DNA from 4 places in the Candidatus Allofournierella excrementavium genome. Region 3 is predicted to be linked to each of the others. Evidence: predicted binding sites of a transcription regulator. Region 3 holds the regulator's gene; each other region holds the start of a gene.

Region 1 (4,206 bases), on a different contig from region 3:
CCGCATCATCGCCAACCAGAACACCCTGCAGATGGCCGAGGGCGACTCCGCCAGCTGGTTCATGATCAAGAAGAGCTTCTTTGGTTATGGCCGGGGCGACGAGATGGGCTTCTTCGGCAGCACCTTCATCGACAAGACCTATCTTGCCACCTACATCTGCATCCTGCTGTTCATCATTCTGTCCATCCTGCTCTACAAGACCCGCTTCGGCCTGCGTCTGCGCAGCTGCGGCGAGAATCCCCAGGCAGCGGACTCTCTGGGCATCAACGTCTACGTCATGCGCTACGCCGGCACCACCATCTCCGGCGCGCTGGCCGGTATGGGCGGCTTCGTCTATGCGCTGACCACCGCCAACTGCGCCTCCACCGGCGACGTGGCGGGCTTTGGCTTCCTGGCCCTGGCCGTTATGATCTTCGGCAACTGGAAGCCGCTGAACATCGCCTGCTCGGCGTTGCTGTTCGGCCTGTTCAAGTGCATCGCCGCCTCCTACGCCAGCATCGACATCAACGGCGACGGCGTGTTCCTTCTGGCGGACCTGGGCATCAGCCCCCACTTCTACCGCATGCTGCCCTACCTCATCACCCTTCTGGTGCTGGCCTTCACCAGCAAGAAGAGCCGCGCCCCCAAGGCGGAGGGCATCCCCTACGACAAGAGCACCCGCTAAAAACGGCTTGTCGGAGCAAACATCAACCCCAAAGGGAGCCGGCCGGACCGCATGGACCGGCCGGCCCCCTTTTCTTTTTGCGATTTTTGGAACCATGACCAGGAGGTGATTTATGTGGAAGCAGTATTCAGACCCCTGACCCAAGCTCACGCGCTGGAGATCGCCAACGAGTGGAAATACGAGGGCATTTATTCCTTTTATGATATGACAGCAGACCCGGAGGACTACGAAGAATTTGTGGACGCAGATCTGCGCAACAAAAATGACCACTATGAAGTGTTGGAAAATGAGAGTTTGATCGGGTTCTTTTGCGTCATCCGGGAAGGCGCGTCCATTGAGATCGGCCTTGGTATGAGGCCGGACCTTTGCGGCAAAGGAAAAGGAAGGCAGTTTTTGGAACAAATATTGGCCTTTATAGAGCGCAACTACGAATTTGACAAGCTCATTATGAACGTGGCGAGTTTCAATCAAAGAGCCATTAAAGTGTATCATTCCTGTGGATTCCAGGACGCAGAACTCATAAAGCGCAGTTCGAACGGTGGCATATATGAGTTCTTGACGCTGATAAAGAAGACATGAATCGGCGGTTCCACGCGGCAGTCAGTCCTCGCAGCTCACAACAAAATGTCAAAATCTCTTGACATCGTTCGCTGCCCGTGGTATGCTGATGATGTCAAAAAGATTTGACATTTTGAAAAGGAGGCAGCGCAATGGATCCTGTAACGCAAGGCATGTTCACGTGGGATAACTTTTTCCTGATTTTGTTTGGGCTCTTTCTGCTGGGCACCATCGTTTTGGATGTGGCCATGGTGGTCTCGCTGGCGCGGGTGGGGGATGAGCGCCGCCAGCTCATCGTCTGGAAGGCCGGGTCCTTCACCCTGCTCGTCACGGTGCTGACCCAGGTGTTCGATGTGGTTGAGGCGGTGGTGCGGGCCCAGAAGCTGCAGTCCAACCCCTTTATCGACCTCAGCGTCACCGCGGTGACCTACTTCGTGGTGCTGCTGGTGTTAAAGAAACGGTACGGTGATTTTGAACGTGGAAAATAAAATTCGCGAAATGCGCCGGGAAAAGGGCCTTTTGCAGGAGCAGCTGGCCAAAAAGTGCGGCGTTTCCCGCCAGACCATCAACGCCATCGAGAACAACAAATACGACCCCACCCTGGCGCTGGCCTTCAAGCTGGCCCAGGAGCTGGGCACCACCGTGGACGAACTGTTCACGCCGGGCTAAAGGGGAGGGGAGAGCATGCACCGCTTTTTTGCCTCCACCAAAAACACCCGGCCCGTCCTGCCGGGCAGCCTGCGCTACATCCGCAGCGATGTGCCCCTGCAGGTGACCGAGGAGGAAAAACAGTGGCTGGCGGGCCACAACATCACCACGGTGGTGGACCTTCGCACCGAGCGGGAACGGGCGGCAAAGCCCTGCCCGCTGGAGCAGGACGGGCGCTTTCGCTGTCTGCACCTGCCGGTGACCAGCGGCGACGCTCTGCCGGAAAGCCCTGCCTGGGTGGCTCAGTCCTACATCAACATGGCGGATGACCGGATGGAAGGCATCCTGAAAACCATCACCGAAGCCGAGAGCAACGTGCTGTTTTTCTGCACCGCCGGCAAGGACCGCACCGGCGTGGTGGCGGCCCTGCTGCAGCGGCGGGCCGGCTGCTCCGAGGAGTACATCCTGCAGGACTATCTTCTCTCGGGGCGGAACCTTGCCGCCGATCTGGAACAATACGCCCGGTCAAACCCCGGCGTCGATCTGGCAGTCATCACCCCGCAGCGCGAGACCATGGAGCGGTTCCTCCGCGCGGTGACCCTTTGACAAACGCTGTGCCCCCGGCCCTGCCGGGGGCTTTTTTGAACGCTTTTTAAATTTTGTGTGAAACCCCTTGCTTTTTTGTGCAAAACGCGGTATAGTTAATTAGCACTCAGATGTTGAGAGTGCTAAAAACATCATCCATGAGATTTGACATAAAGGGAGCGAACACACATGGCAGTGAAACAATTCAAAGCCGAAAGCAAAAAGCTGCTGGACCTGATGGTGAACAGCATCTACTCCAACAAGGAGATCTTTCTGCGGGAGCTGATTAGCAACGCCAGCGACGCCATTGACAAGCTCTATTTCAAAAGCCTCACCGACCACACGGTGCCCAGCCGCAAGGAGGACTACAAGATCCACCTGACGCTGGATAAAGACAGCCGCACCATCACCATCACCGATAACGGTATCGGCATGACCAAGGAAGAGCTGGAAAAGAACCTTGGCACCATCGCCCGCAGCGGCAGCTTCGACTTCAAGAAGGAGAACAAGGCGGACGACATCGACATCATCGGCCAGTTCGGCGTGGGCTTCTACTCCACCTTCATGGTGGCCAGCCGGGTCACGGTCATCAGCCGGGCCTTTGGCAGCGACACCGCCTGGAAGTGGGAGAGCAAGGGCGCCGAGGGCTACACCATCACCGAGGCCGACAAGCCCGAGGTGGGCACCCAGGTCATCCTGGTGGTGAAGGAGAGCACCCCGGAGGAAAACTACGACCGCTTCCTGGACGAGTACACCCTGGTGGGCATCGTCAAGAAGTACAGCGACTATGTGCGCTATCCCATCCAGATGTACCGGGAAAAGACCCGCCAGAAGGAAAAGCCCGCCGACGCCGGCGAGGACTACACCCCCGAGTACGAGACCTACACCGAGCTGGAGACCCTCAACAGCATGGTGCCCCTGTGGAAGCGCTCCAAGGGCGAGGTGACCGACGAGGAGTACAACCAGTTCTATAAGGACAAGTTCTACGACTTCACCGACCCCGCCCGGGTCATCGTGAGCCGCACCGAGGGCACCGCAACCTACAACGCGCTGCTGTTCATCCCCGGCCGCGCGCCTTACGATTATTACACCCGCGACTACGAAAAGGGCCTGCAGCTCTATGCCAGCGGCGTGCTCATCATGGAAAAGTGCGCGGACCTTCTGCCGGACCACTTCAGCTTCGTCAAGGGCGTGGTGGACAGTCAGGACCTCTCCCTCAACATCAGCCGTGAGATGCTGCAGCAGGACGGGCGGCTCAAGCTCATCCGCACCAGCCTCGAAAAGAAGATCAAGAACGAGCTGAACGCCATGAAGAACAACGAGAGGGAGAAGTACGAGGAGTTCTTCAAGAACTTCGGCCGCCAGCTGAAATACGGCTGCTATGCCGACTACGGCATGCACGCCGACCAGCTGAAGGACCTGCTGCTGTTCTACAGCGCCCGGGAGAAGAAGATGGTCACCCTGGCGGAGTATGTGGAGAAGATGGCCGAGGACCAGAAGTTCATCTACTACGCCGCCGGCGATTCCGCCGACCGGCTGGCCAAGCTGCCCGCCGCCGAGCTGGTGCTGGACAAGGGCTGCGACGTGCTGCTGCTCACCGAGGACGTGGACGAGTTCTGCCTGCAGATGCTGCGCCGCTACGGCGAGAAGGGTAAGGAGAAGGAGTTCAAGAACGTCTCTTCCGGCGACCTGGGCCTTGAGACCGAGGAGGAAAAGAAAGCCGCCGAGGAAAAGACCGAGGCCAACAAGGC
Region 2 (4,206 bases), on a different contig from region 3:
ATCTACGAGGCGGAGTACAAGGAGAAGTTCGAGGCCGCGGGCATCGAGTACTTCTACACCCTCATCGACGACGCGGTGGCCCGGGTCATCCGCAGCGAGGGCGGCTTCATCTGGGCCTGCAAGAACTACGACGGCGACGTGATGAGCGACATGGTCTCCACCGCCTTCGGCAGCCTTGCCATGATGACCAGCGTGCTGGTGAGCCCCGACGGCTGCTACGAGTACGAGGCCGCCCACGGCACCGTCACCCGCCACTACTACCGCTACCTGAAGGGCGAGGTGACCAGCACCAACCCCATGGCCACCATCTTCGCCTGGACCGGCGCGCTGGCAAAGCGGGGCGAGCTGGACGGCATCCCGGCGCTGGAGGACTTCGCCAAGAAGCTGGAAGCCGCCTGCATCGACACCCTGGAGAGCGGCGTGATGACCAAGGACCTGTGCGGCCTGGCGGAGGGCATCACCCCCACGCCGGTGTCCAGCGAGGAGTTCATCAAGGCCATCCGCAAGAACCTGGAAGAAAAGCTGGGCGCGTAAACGCGGCAGAAGCCGAACGGCGCAGGCCCGGCCCTGTGCACGGCACGCGCCCCAAAACAAATGGCGGCACTCCCTGCACGGAAAACACAGAAAACAGCGGCCCCCACGGGAACTTCCCGCGGGGGCCGCTGTGCGTTTATTCCTGCATTTTCCGCCTTTGTGCCAGCTTGTGCCGCCGCAGCGCCAGGGGCAGCGCCCCCAGGCAGATGAGCGCGCCCAGAGCGACGTTGACCCAGGCGAAGGAGAAGCCCTGGGTCATGTTGGTGCCGCCCAAAAACAGGTTCACGCCGCCAATCACATAACACACGGTGAGCACCCGGTCCATGTGGCGGAGGATGGAATCCGTGTCGCTGAACAGTTCAAAGGGGGTGCCGTCGTTTTCACGCCGCAGATAGACCCAGCTGAACAGCCTGCCCACCACCTGGATGCCGGTGTCCTCCAGAAAGGCGATATAGTCCGGGTCGTTCTTTTGCAGCATTTCCAGCTGGTACTGCCAGCGGCCCGGTTCGCCCTGCTCAAACTCATAGCGGCACCAGCCCACCCGGCACAGCTACCAGCCCTGGCGGCTCATCTCGTTGAGCCACGCGGCCTCCTTCTCCCAGTCCCACAAAGGGAACGCCTTGTGTACCACCTTGCTCATGCCTGACCCTCCTTTGTCACGGCCCGGCCGTTTCTCACCAGTTCCTCCAGCCGGGCAAGTTCCGTTTCCACCGCCGCCTTGCCCGCGGCAGTGATGCGGTATTCCTTTTTGCGGCTGCCGGCTTGTACCGGCAGCGCCTCGATCCAGCCTTTTTCCAAAAGGGCGTTCAGCGCGCCGTACAGCGTGCCCGCCGCCAGCCGCACCCGCCCGCCGGAAAACTCCGCCGCCTTCTGCATGATGCCGTAGCCGTGCAGCGGCTGGTATAAAGAAAGAAGGATATAGTAAAACGCCTCGGTCAAAGCAGCCCCCTCCGCCACAAGCCCACCTCCCGCTATGTAAGATTCCGTTATATCGTGCTTCGATATAATTATATCAGCGCCCGATATAATTGTCAAGGGGCAAAGGCGCGGATCGCTGGCCTTGCAATAATTTTAGCACTTAAATATAAAGAGTGCTAAAATTAACAATTTGTTCATAAAAAGGACAAACAAAACGCGAAAAGAAGGGGTATAGTAATAATCGTCAGGAGGGAAGAGGACCGGGGGCAAGACCCCGGGGCCCGAAGCCCCCGGCAAAGCGGCGCAGCGCCCGCGCAAACACAGCGCCGCCAAGAAAAAATCTTTTCGTGCGCGGAGAATAGGAGTACATTATGTTTGGCATGATCCCGTTCACCCGTGAGGAAAATAGTCTGTGGAACTATCTGGACAACATGGAAAAGAGCCTGTTCACCGGCTTTGGCGACATGAGCCAGTTCCGGTGCGACATTCAGGACAAAGGCGACCACTACCTGCTGGAGGCGGAACTGCCCGGCTTCCAGAAAGAGGACATCAGCCTTGACCTGAACGGCGACACCATGGTCATCACCGCCCGCCACAACAGCGAGAAGGAAGACAAGGGCGAGGGCAACTACCTGCGCCGCGAGCGCAAGTACGGCTCTTACAGCCGCAGCTTCAATGTCAGCGGCATCAACACCGAGGGCATCAAGGCCGCTTACAACAACGGCATCCTGGAAGTCACGCTGCCCAAGCAGGCGGAAGTCGCACCCGCGACCCGCACCATCCAGATTGAGGGCTGATGTTCCACAACACCCCATGGCAAGCAAAGGGGCGCCCGGCCGATTCGGCCGGGCGCCCCTTTTTGCGTTTACGGAATATTGAAAAGGAAAGTAAATTGTCGATTCGTATAAGCGTGCGCCTCAAATCCGGTCCTTTGCCCGGGTAAACGAAGCGTCGGTTGACCACAGTGCCTTTCGTGGGATAGGATAGACGCGGGAGGCGAAGAGGATGGACGCAAAAACATTGGGAGATTTCATCGCCGGGCGGCGCAGGGAGCTGGGGCTGACCCAGGCCCAGCTGGCCGCGCGGCTGCACCTCACCGACAAGGCGGTGAGCCGCTGGGAGCGGGGCGTGGGCCTGCCGGACCTGGCCACGCTGGAACCGCTGGCGGCGGCGCTGGAGGTGAGCCTTGCCGAGCTGATGACCGCCCGCCGCCAGCCGAGGCCCCTGCCGGAAGCGGAGGAGGCGGCGGCCCAGACGCTGGCACTGGCGCGCCAGAGCCGCAGCGCCGGGCAAAGGGCGCTGTGGTGGGCGTGCGCCGCCTGTCTGGGGCTTTTTGGGGCGGTGGCGGTGTTCCTGGTGTGGGTGCTGGCGGTGAGCGGCCCGGTCGCGGCCGCCTCGGTGGCGAGCCTGCTGCTGGGGCTGGGGGCATGGAGCGTGCCCCTGGTGCAGCTGGCCCGGCGGCGATGCACCCCGGCGGGCTGCATTTTCAGTCTGGGACTGGCCCTGGCGGCTCTCGCGGCCCAGTTTGCCGACATCCTCACCCAGGTGCGGGAAAGAGACTGGTCCGCCCTGATGGACACCATCGGCCCGCTGGTGGCGGTGGTGGTGTTCTTCTGCGCCGTCACCCTGGCACTGAACCTGCTGGCGGCGGCGCTGGGCCAAAAGCAAAAATAAAAAAGAGCCGTGCGGAGCTTTCGGGACTCCGCGCGGCTCTTTTGCTTATTCTTTTTCCCGGCGGCGTTTCAGCTCCGCTTTGCGGGCCATCACCCGGGCCAGATTCTCGGCGGCCCGCGCCTCGCTGCCCTGGTCGGTGGGCAGGTAGTAGCGGCGGCCGGCGAGGTTTTCCGGCAGGCATTCCAGGTCCGCCACCTTCTCTTCGGTGTCGTGGGCGTAGACGTAGCCCTTGCCGTAGTCCAGCTCCTTCATCAGCCGGGTGGGCGCGTTGCGGATGGCCAGGGGCACCGGCTCGTCCAGCATCTTCTCCGCGTCCGCCTTTGCGTGCTCATAGGCCTTGTACACCGCGTTGGAGCGGGGGGCCAGCGAGAGGTAGATGACCGCCTGGGCCAGATTCACGCTGCACTCCGGCATGCCGTTGAAGTGGCAGGCCTGATAGGCCGCCACCGCAATTTCCAGCGCCCGGTTGTCGGCAAGGCCGATGTCCTCGCTGGCGAAGCGGATGAGCCGACGCGCCACATACAAGGGGTCCTCGCCCGCCTCCAGCATCCGGGCCAGCCAGTAGACCGCCGCGTCCGGGTCGGAGTTGCGCATGGACTTGTGCAGTGCGCTGATGAGGTTATAATGCTCCTCGCCCTTTTTGTCGTAGAGCAGGCTCTTCTTGCTGGTGCACTGCTCCAGCAATGGCCGGTCCACCACCAGCTTGCTATCCTGCTCTTCGGCGTTCAGCACCGCCATCTCCAGGGTGTTCAGGGCGGTGCGGGCGTCGCCGCTCGCAAAGTTGGCGATGAGGTCCAGGGCCTCCGGCTCCATCTCGATGGTTTTGTCCCCAAAGCCCCGGGGGTCGGTGAGGGCCCGGCGCAAAAGCCCCGTCAGGTCCTCGGGGGTGAGGGCTTTCAGCACGAACACCTTGCACCGGCTCAAAAGCGCGGCGTTTATCTCAAAGCTGGGGTTCTCGGTGGTGGCCCCGATGAGCACGATGCTCCCTTTTTCCACAAAGGGGAGAAAGGCGTCCTGCTGGGCCTTGTTGAAGCGGTGTATCTCGTCCACAAACAGGATGGTGCGCTGGCCCAGCCGCAG
Region 3 (4,206 bases):
CTTGAACATGCCCAGGCTCTTGTTGTCGCGGGCAAACTCACGCTCGCCCTGCAGCACGTTGACTTCCACGCTGGGCTGGTTGTCGGCGGCGGTGGAGAAGATCTGGCTCTTCTTGGTGGGGATGGTGGTGTTGCGCTCGATGATCTTGGTGCAGACGCCGCCCAGGGTCTCGATGCCCAGGCTCAGGGGGGTGACGTCCAGCAGCAGGATGCCGCCCACTTCCTTGTTCAGCACGCCGCCCTGGATGGCAGCGCCGATGGAAACGCACTCGTCGGGGTTGATGCCCTTGAAGGGCTCGACGCCCATCTCCTTCTTGACGGCCTCCTGCACGGCGGGGATACGGGTGGAACCGCCCACCAGCAGCACCTTGCCCAGGTCAGAGGGCTTCAGGCCGGCGTCGGCCATGGCCTTGCGGACGGGGCCCATGGTGCGCTCCACCAGGTCGGCGGTCAGCGCGTCAAACTGGGCGCGGGTGAGGGTGGTGTCCAGATGCTTGGGGCCGGTGGCGTCGGCGGTGATGAAGGGCAGGTTGATGGCGGTGCTGGTCACGCCGGACAGCTCGATCTTCGCCTTCTCGGCGGCCTCCTTCAGGCGCTGCGCGGCCATCTTGTCCTGACGCAGGTCGATGCCGTTCTCCTTCTGGAAGTTGTCGGCCAGCCAGTCGATGATGCGCTGGTCAAAGTCGTCGCCGCCCAGGTGGGTGTCGCCGTTGGTGGCCAGAACTTCGGTCACGCCGTCGCCCATCTCGATGATGGACACATCGAAGGTGCCGCCGCCCAGGTCGTAGACCATGATCTTCTGGTCGGCGCCCTTGTCCGCGCCGTAGGCCAGAGCCGCGGCGGTGGGCTCGTTGATGATGCGGCGCACGTTCAGGCCGGCGATGGTGCCGGCGTCCTTGGTGGCCTGACGCTGGCTGTCGTTGAAGTAGGCGGGCACGGTGATGACCGCGTCGGTGACCTTCTCGCCCAGGTAAGCCTCGGCGTCCGCCTTCAGCTTGGCCAGGATCATGGCGCTGATCTGCTGGGGGTTATAGTCCTTGCCGTCGATGGTCACCTTGTAGTCGGTGCCCATGTGGCGCTTGATGCTGCTCACGGTGCGGTCGGGGTTGGTGATGGCCTGACGCTTTGCCACCTGGCCCACCAGACGCTCGCCGGTCTTGGTGAAGCCCACCACGCTGGGGGTGGTGCGGGCGCCTTCGGCGTTGGCGATGACGACGGGCTCGCCGCCCTCGATCACGGAAACACAGCTGTTGGTAGTGCCAAGGTCGATGCCAATGATTTTACTCATAGTATATCTCTCCTAAATTTTACTCAAATGGAATGGAATGTTTTGATATGGGAAGGGGCCTTAAGCCCTTTCGGCGAACTATTCGGCCACGATGACCGTGGCGTGGCGGATGACCTTGTCACCCAGTTTGTAGCCCTTCTGGAACACCTGCAGAACGGTGCCGCTCTCCTCGCCGTTCTCGGCCGCCTTCTGCATCACGGCGTTGTGCACCGCGGGGTCGAAGGGCTGGCCCAGAGCGGGGATCTCCTCCACCTTGAGGGCTTCAAAGGCGGCCTTGGCTTTTTCCAGCGTCAGGGTCACGCCCTTTTTGAAGTTCTCGTCGGCGGTGGGGGCGGCTTCGGCCATCTCCAGCGTGTCCAGGATGGAAAGGATCTGGCTCACCGCGTGGGCCACGCCGTTGCCGAAGGCGGCGTCCTGCTCCCGGGCCGAGCGCTTGCGGAAGTTGTCGTACTCGGCGGCGGTGCGCAGCAGCCGGTCCTTGGCGGCGTCCGCCTCGGCGCGGGCCTTTTCGGCCTCGGCCTTGGCGGCGGCCAGCTGGCTCTCCAGTTCCTTTTTGGTCTCTTTCTTTTCCTTTTCGGGGGCTTTTTCCGCCGCGGGCTGTTCAGCCTCGGGGGCGGCGGCCTCCTGCGCCGCTTCGGCCTTGGGGGCCGTTTCGGCTGCGGCCTCTTCGGGCCGGATGTTGGTCTCGTCCATCATTGCGGGTCCTCCTGCGCCTTGCCGGCCATGCACTCGCCGAGCTTCAAGGCAAAATAGTCAAGAACGGGCACCAGCTGCTCAAAGGGCATCCGGGTGGGCCCCAGCAGGGCGATGGCCCCGGTGAGGCCGCCGCCGGCCAGATACCGCTTGCTCATGAAGCAAAGCCCCGGCAGCGGGCGCTGCAGGTCCTCGCCCAGCAGCACGGTGGTGCGGCCGGTGCGGGGAGTGATGAGCCTGCCGGCCCGTTCGTCGTCGGTGAAAAGTTCCAGCACCCTGGGCAGAAGGCCGGTCAGCTCCGGCCAGCGCATCAGGTACTGCAGGCCCTGGGGATAGGTGCGGGCCTGGGCTGCCTGCCGCAGCAGCGCCGCCGCCGCGTTCAGCACCGGGTAGAGGTCGTTCCCCCGCTCGCCCAGCTGGGCGGCCAGGTTCGCCAGCACGGCGCCCGTCAGGTCCGCCGGGGCCACGAAGGTCAGCCCCCGGTTCAGCACTTCGGCCAGCAGCGCCGCGTCCTCCGCGGTGAGGTCAGTGTCCAGCCGGGCCACGCGGGTGCGCACGCCGCCGGCGCTGGTCACTGCCAGCACCGCCGCGGTGCAGCGGCCCACCTGCACCACCTCGTAGTGGGCGATGCAAAGGTCGTCCGCCCGGGGGGTGGTGGCCGCCACCATGTAGCCGGAATAATCCGCCAGGGCCTTGGCCGCCCCCGCCGCCAATCGTTCCGGCTCGTAGTCGAGGCCGGCGAAGATGCGGTCGATCTCGGTCTTCTGCCGGGCGGAAAGGCCCGGCGCGGGATGCATCAGGTTGTCCAGATAATAGCGGTAACCCTTGGCGCTGGGCACCCGGCCCGCGCTGGTGTGGGGCTGCTCCAGAAGGCCCAGCTTTGTCAGCGCGGCCATCTCGTTGCGCAAGGTCGCGCTGGACACAGCCATGTCGAAATACTGGCAAAGAAGCCCCGAGCCCACCGGCTCGCCGCCCTGGGTGTAAAGGGCCACAATGGCCTCCAGCACCCGCTGCTTTCTGTCGTCCATGGCCATGCGCCCCACCTCTTTTCTGTGATTTTAGCACTCATTACCTCCGAGTGCTAAATTTATTGTACTCCATTTTATTCGTCTGTCAAGGGGGTGGTGTGAAAAATTTAAAAGTTTCATGGAACGTTCACAATGCCGCCGCCTTTCGGGGCACAAAAAGGGCCCGCGCCTGCTCTTTCGGGGCGGCGCGGGCGGGGCGGAACAGCGCTTCAGCTCTCCATCTGCTTTGCAAGAAAGGCGGCGGCAATGGCCAGGGCCTTCTGCTCTTCAGGGGTGGGGGCGGCGGTCTTTTCGTCGCTCAGAAGGGCCACCGCCCCCGCCACGTCGCCGGCGGCGATGATGGGCACGGCGATGTGGATGTGGCGCGCCGCGCCCTCGCAGGGGAACTGGCAGTCCTCGGCGCGGCCGGTGTGCAGATAGACGCGGCGGGCGTGCATCAGCTTTTCCAGCGGGATGCTCACCCGCTTTTCCAGGCACTCCTTGCGGGCGGCGCCGGCGGCGGCGATGACGCTGTCCCGGTCGCAGACGATGGCGGTGCGGGAAAGGTTCTTTTGCAGCACCTCGGCGTACTGGGCGGCGAAGGCGGCCATCTCCCCGATGGGCGAATACTTTTTGAAGATGACCTCGCCGTCGCCGGTGGTGAAAATTTCCAGCGGGTCCCCCTGGCGGATGCGCTGGGTGCGGCGTATCTCCTTGGGGATGACCACCCGCCCCAGTTCGTCGATGCGGCGCACGATGCCGGTTGCTTTCATGGCGTGTACCTCCTGTGAAGGCGGCAAAAAATGCCGCCGCTTGTGCTCTGTGTTTCTTAGTATCTGCCAGTGCAGGCAAATTATACAAGCGCCGGTCCCCCGCCGTCCTTTTCGGGGCGGGGGCGGTTCTGGTATAATAAGGTAAAAGAACGCCCCGCAAGGAGGGAACGAACATGGCGCCACTGATCCTGATCGCCGAGGACAACCCCGAGATACGCGGCCTTTTGCGCCTTTATCTGGAAGGAGAGGGCCTGCGGGTGCTGGAGGCGGAAAACGGCGACGAGGCACTGGCCAAGGCCCGCGCCGAAACCCCGGACCTGGCCATTCTGGACGTGATGATGCCCGGGCTCTCGGGCTATGAGGTGACGCGGGCCCTGCGGCGCTTCAGCGAGATGCCCATCCTCATCCTCTCGGCCAAAAGCGAGGACAACGACAAGATCCTCGGC
Region 4 (4,206 bases), on a different contig from region 3:
CCAGGCGGGCCCGGGTAATGCTTGCTGATTTGGGGAGCGGTGCTTAGTACATGCCGCCCATGCCCATGTCGCCTGCGGGGGCGGCGGGAGCGGGCTGCTCCGGCTCGTCGGCCACGAGGCTCTCGGTGGTCAGCACCATGCTGGCCACGCTGGCGGCGTTCTCCAGGGCGGAACGGGTCACCTTGGTGGGATCCACGATGCCGGCCTCGATCATGTCGCAGTAGACTTCGTTCTGGGCATCAAAGCCGTAGTTCATCTTGCCAGCGCTGAGGATCTTGTCAATGATGACGCTGCCCTCCAGACCGGCGTTCTTGGCGATCTGGCGCAGGGGAGCCTCCAGAGCCTTCAGCACGATCTTGGCGCCGGTGCGCTCGTCGCCCTCCAGGCTCTCGCAGACCTTGCTGACCGCGGGAACGGCGTTGATGGGGGCGGTGCCGCCGCCGGCCACGATGCCCTCTTCCACGGCAGCCTTGGTGGCGTTCAGAGCGTCCTCGATGCGCAGCTTCTTGTCCTTCATCTCAACTTCGGTGGCAGCACCGACCTTGATGACGGCCACGCCGCCGGCCAGCTTGGCCAGACGCTCCTGCAGCTTCTCCTTGTCGAAATCGCTGGTGGAGACTTCCATCTGAGCGCGGATCTGAGCCACGCGGTCCTTGATGGCGTTCTTGTCGCCGCTGCCGTCCACGATGGTGGTGGTCTCCTTGGTGACCTTCACCTGACGGGCGCGGCCCAGCATGTCCACGGTGGCGTCCTTCAGCTCATAGCCCAGCTCCTCGCTAATGACCTGGCCGCCGGTGAGGATGGCGATGTCCTGCAGCATCTCCTTGCGGCGGTCGCCAAAGCCGGGAGCCTTGACAGCCACGCAGGTGAAGGTACCGCGCAGACGGTTGACGATCAGGGTGGACAGAGCCTCGCCCTCGATGTCCTCAGCGATGATGACCAGCTTCTTGCCGCTCTGGACGATCTGCTCCAGCAGGGGCAGCAGGTCCTGAATGACGCTGATCTTCTTGTCGGTGATCAGGATGTAGGCGTCGTCGATGACAGCCTCCATCTTCTCGGTGTCGGTGACCATGTAGGGGGTGATGTAGCCGCGGTCGAACTGCATGCCTTCCACGACCTCGGAGTAGGTCTCGGCGGTCTTGCTCTCCTCGATGGTGATGACGCCGTCGGCGCTCACCTTCTCCATGGCCTCGGCGATCAGCTCACCCACGGTGGCGTCGCCGGCGGACACGGTGGCCACGCGGGCGATGTCCTTGGAGCCGTTGACCTTCTGGCTGTTGGCGGCAAACGCCTCCACAGCGGCCTTCACGGCCTTCTGCATGCCGCGCTTCACGTCCATGGGGTTGGCGCCGGCGGCAACGTTCTTCATGCCCTCGCTCACCAGAGCCTGGGCCAGCACGGTGGCGGTGGTGGTGCCATCGCCCGCAGCGTCGTTGGTCTTGGTGGCAACTTCGCGCACCAGCTGCGCGCCCATGTTCTCAAAGGCGTCCTTCAGCTCGATCTCCTTGGCGATGGTCACGCCGTCGTTGGTGATGACGGGGCTGCCGAACTTCTTGCCCAGCACCACGTTGCGGCCTTTGGGGCCCAGGGTGATCTTGACGGTATCCGCCAGGGTGTCAATGCCGGCGCTCAGGGCCTTGCGGGCCGCTTCACCATGCAGGATCTGTTTAGCCATAATGCTCTATCTCCTTTTTATCTGGTTTCAAAAGAAAGCTTATTCTTCGACGATGGCAAGAATGTCGCTCTGACGCACGATGGTGCATTCCTCGCCGTCCACCTTGACTTCGGTGCCGGAGTACTTGCTGGTGAGGACCTTGTCGCCCACCTTGACGAGCATCTCCACTTCCTTGCCGTCCACCATGCCGCCGGGGCCGACAGCCAGCACAACGGCGACCTGGGGCTTCTCTTTGGCGGAACCCGCCAGAATGATGCCGCTCTTGGTGGTTTCTTCGGCTTCCACGGTCTTGATCACAACGCGGTCAGCCAAGGGTTTGATCTGCATAAGAATGCCTCCTGTTCGAACTATAAAATAAATTGCATTGTCGCGATTTGTTTAGCACTCTTTGCTCCCGAGTGCTAATATATATTTTATCCACTTGCCTTCCAAAAATCAAGAGGGTAAATTAAAAAATTTTTGTGAACAGTTTCCCATAGCTTCTCCCCCGCCGCGGCGCGGTGTTTCAGGGCAAAAAGCAGAGCCGCCCCCGTATTGGGAGCGGCCCTGTGCGCCCGGCGCCGGGCCGGGCGGAACATGTCAGTTTTTGGCAGGCAGAAGGATGCGAGCGTCAAGGGGGCAGACATGGGCCGACAGACCCATGCGCTCCTCACATTCGCCGTCCTCGGTGACGACGATGGGCCGCCCGTCCAGCACTTCCACCTCCACCCGGCGCACCCGGCGGAACAGCGCTATGTTCTGGTAGGGCGGCGTGACCTGTCCGTTTTGGATATGCGCCCCTTTTTTGTAGCCGCCGATGACCCGCGCAACGGCGACGCGGCCTATTTTCCGAATGAGAACAAGATCCAGCAGGCCGTCCTGCATATCCGCCTCAGGCGCGGCCACATAGCCGCCGCCGTAGGCCCTGCCGTTGCAGATGGCCAGCATCAGGAAGTCGCCGGTGATGACCTCGTCGTCCGCCTGCACCCGCAGGTGATGGCCCAGCGGGCCGCAGATGGACTGCACGATGGAAAGGTTATAGGCCATCGTGCCGCCGCAGAAGGGCAGCCGGCGGAACTTGGGGATGCCGTAGGCCACCTGGGCGTCCAGCCCGGCGGAACAGATGGTGGTGGCGATGCCCTTTTCGGTCTGTATCAAGTCGATGTTCACGGCGGGGCCGCGCATCATGCGCTCAAGGTCGAGGAACGGCTCTCTGCCGCCGAAGTTGCGCACAAAATCGTTGCCGCTGCCGCAGGGGATGCAGCCCACCGCCGCATTGGCGCGGCCCCGGACGCCCCGAAGCACCTCGTTGAAGGTGCCGTCGCCTCCGCAGGCATACAGCCGCACCTCCTCCCCCGCTTCGGCCTGTTCGGCGGCCAGTTCCACAGCATGGCCGGGGTATTCGGTGAGCAGTATCTCATAGTCCGCGCCAAGCTTTTTTGCCGCGTCGATGATCTGCGGCACCAGCGTGCCGCTGGCGTCTGCCTTGCCGGAAACGGGGTTGACGATGAACACATGCCGCATTTTCAGCGCCCCTTATCTCACAGTATTTTCGGCCCGTCAGGGCATGGCGCAGGCTTTGCCGTTCGCCTGCATAAAGGCTTCTATCTCCTCCACCGTTTTGGGGATGGAGGCCGTCAGCACCTCGCAGCCGTCGCGGGTCACAAGAAGGGTATCCTCAATGCGTATCCCCAGCTGCAGTTCGTCAAAGTAGAGCCCCGGCTCCAGAGTGAACATCATGTTCTCCTCCAGGGGCGCGTCGTCGTTGCCCACATCGTGGGTGTAAAGGCCGATGTAGTGCCCGGAGCCGTGGAAATAGTATTTGGAAATCTCCTCCGGGCGTTCTATCATGCCAAGGCGCACCAGCTCCCGGGCCATCACGTCCTTGCTGATGCCGGCAAGCTCGTTCTTCGGCTGGCCGGGGCGGGCGGCGGCGATGGCGGCCTCCAGGCCCTTGAGCACCACGTTGTACAGCGCCTTCTGCTGTTCGGTGAACCTGCCGTTCACAGGGTAGGTGCGGCTCACGTCCGCCGCGTAATAGCCGCACTCCGCGCCCAGGTCGAACAAGATCATCTCGCCGTCCTGCATCTGGCGGTCGTTGGCAGTGTAGTGCATCACACAGGCGTTGGCGCCGCTGGCCGCGATGGTGGCAAAGGCATGGCCGGCGTTGGCCTTTTTGAGCACGAAGTCAAAATACGCCTGCGCCTCGTATTCATACATGCCCGGCCGCAGGTGGGCCAGCATGCACTTTACGCCTTCGGCGGTCACATCGCAGGCCCTGCGATGGAACGCGATCTCCTCATCGGTCTTGACCTGCCGGATGAGTGCCAGGTCATTGAAGGTGTTGCGGATGGGGATGTCCGGGTATTTCATGCGTATCTCCGCCGCGAACTTCTGCGCCTGGGTCAGGTGGTCCTCACCGCTCCAGTTGGCCATGTCCACATAGACGCATTTGATGCTTCCCGGCCATCCGAAGAGGGTCACCTCGTCGCGGAAGCAGTCCAGATACTCCACGCACTCGATGCCCGTCTGGGCCTGCACGCTCTCTTTGG

What was found. The regulator HrcA, encoded in region 3, represses chaperone genes, less so after heat shock. The targets are predictions, from matches to a motif close to TGTTAGCACTCNNNNNNNNNGAGTGCTAACA.
Region 1: the regulator HrcA is predicted to act here: its motif matches at 2,574-2,604, upstream of htpG (molecular chaperone HtpG).
Region 2: the regulator HrcA is predicted to act here: its motif matches at 1,604-1,634, upstream of ACMI1Q_RS01855 (Hsp20/alpha crystallin family protein).
Region 4: the regulator HrcA is predicted to act here: its motif matches at 2,052-2,082, upstream of ACMI1Q_RS04010 (co-chaperone GroES).

What each region holds. Positions count from the first base shown of each region.
Region 1 is NZ_DBGFPE010000016.1:98,416-102,621, forward strand. Features, by position in the region: gene ACMI1Q_RS04955 (ABC transporter permease) at 1-664, shown strand, start outside; gene ACMI1Q_RS04960 (GNAT family N-acetyltransferase) at 779-1,243, shown strand; gene ACMI1Q_RS04965 (hypothetical protein) at 1,375-1,710, shown strand; gene ACMI1Q_RS04970 (helix-turn-helix transcriptional regulator) at 1,700-1,891, shown strand; gene ACMI1Q_RS04975 (tyrosine-protein phosphatase) at 1,907-2,476, shown strand; gene htpG (molecular chaperone HtpG) at 2,645-4,206, shown strand, end outside.
Region 2 is NZ_DBGFPE010000005.1:193,484-197,689, forward strand. Features, by position in the region: gene ACMI1Q_RS01840 (NADP-dependent isocitrate dehydrogenase) at 1-534, shown strand, start outside; gene ACMI1Q_RS01845 (DUF2812 domain-containing protein) at 671-1,075, opposite strand; gene ACMI1Q_RS01850 (PadR family transcriptional regulator) at 1,171-1,473, opposite strand; gene ACMI1Q_RS01855 (Hsp20/alpha crystallin family protein) at 1,824-2,249, shown strand; gene ACMI1Q_RS01860 (helix-turn-helix domain-containing protein) at 2,458-3,126, shown strand; gene ACMI1Q_RS01865 (replication-associated recombination protein A) at 3,172-4,206, opposite strand, start outside.
Region 3 is NZ_DBGFPE010000035.1:115,396-119,601, reverse strand. Features, by position in the region: gene dnaK (molecular chaperone DnaK) at 1-1,287, opposite strand, end outside; gene ACMI1Q_RS08800 (nucleotide exchange factor GrpE) at 1,366-1,983, opposite strand; gene hrcA (heat-inducible transcriptional repressor HrcA) at 1,980-3,014, opposite strand; gene ACMI1Q_RS08790 (stage V sporulation T C-terminal domain-containing protein) at 3,218-3,760, opposite strand; gene ACMI1Q_RS08785 (response regulator transcription factor) at 3,934-4,206, shown strand, end outside.
Region 4 is NZ_DBGFPE010000014.1:44,891-49,096, reverse strand. Features, by position in the region: gene groL (chaperonin GroEL) at 44-1,675, opposite strand; gene ACMI1Q_RS04010 (co-chaperone GroES) at 1,715-2,002, opposite strand; gene ACMI1Q_RS04005 (diacylglycerol/lipid kinase family protein) at 2,255-3,178, opposite strand; gene ACMI1Q_RS04000 (aminopeptidase P N-terminal domain-containing protein) at 3,215-4,206, opposite strand, start outside.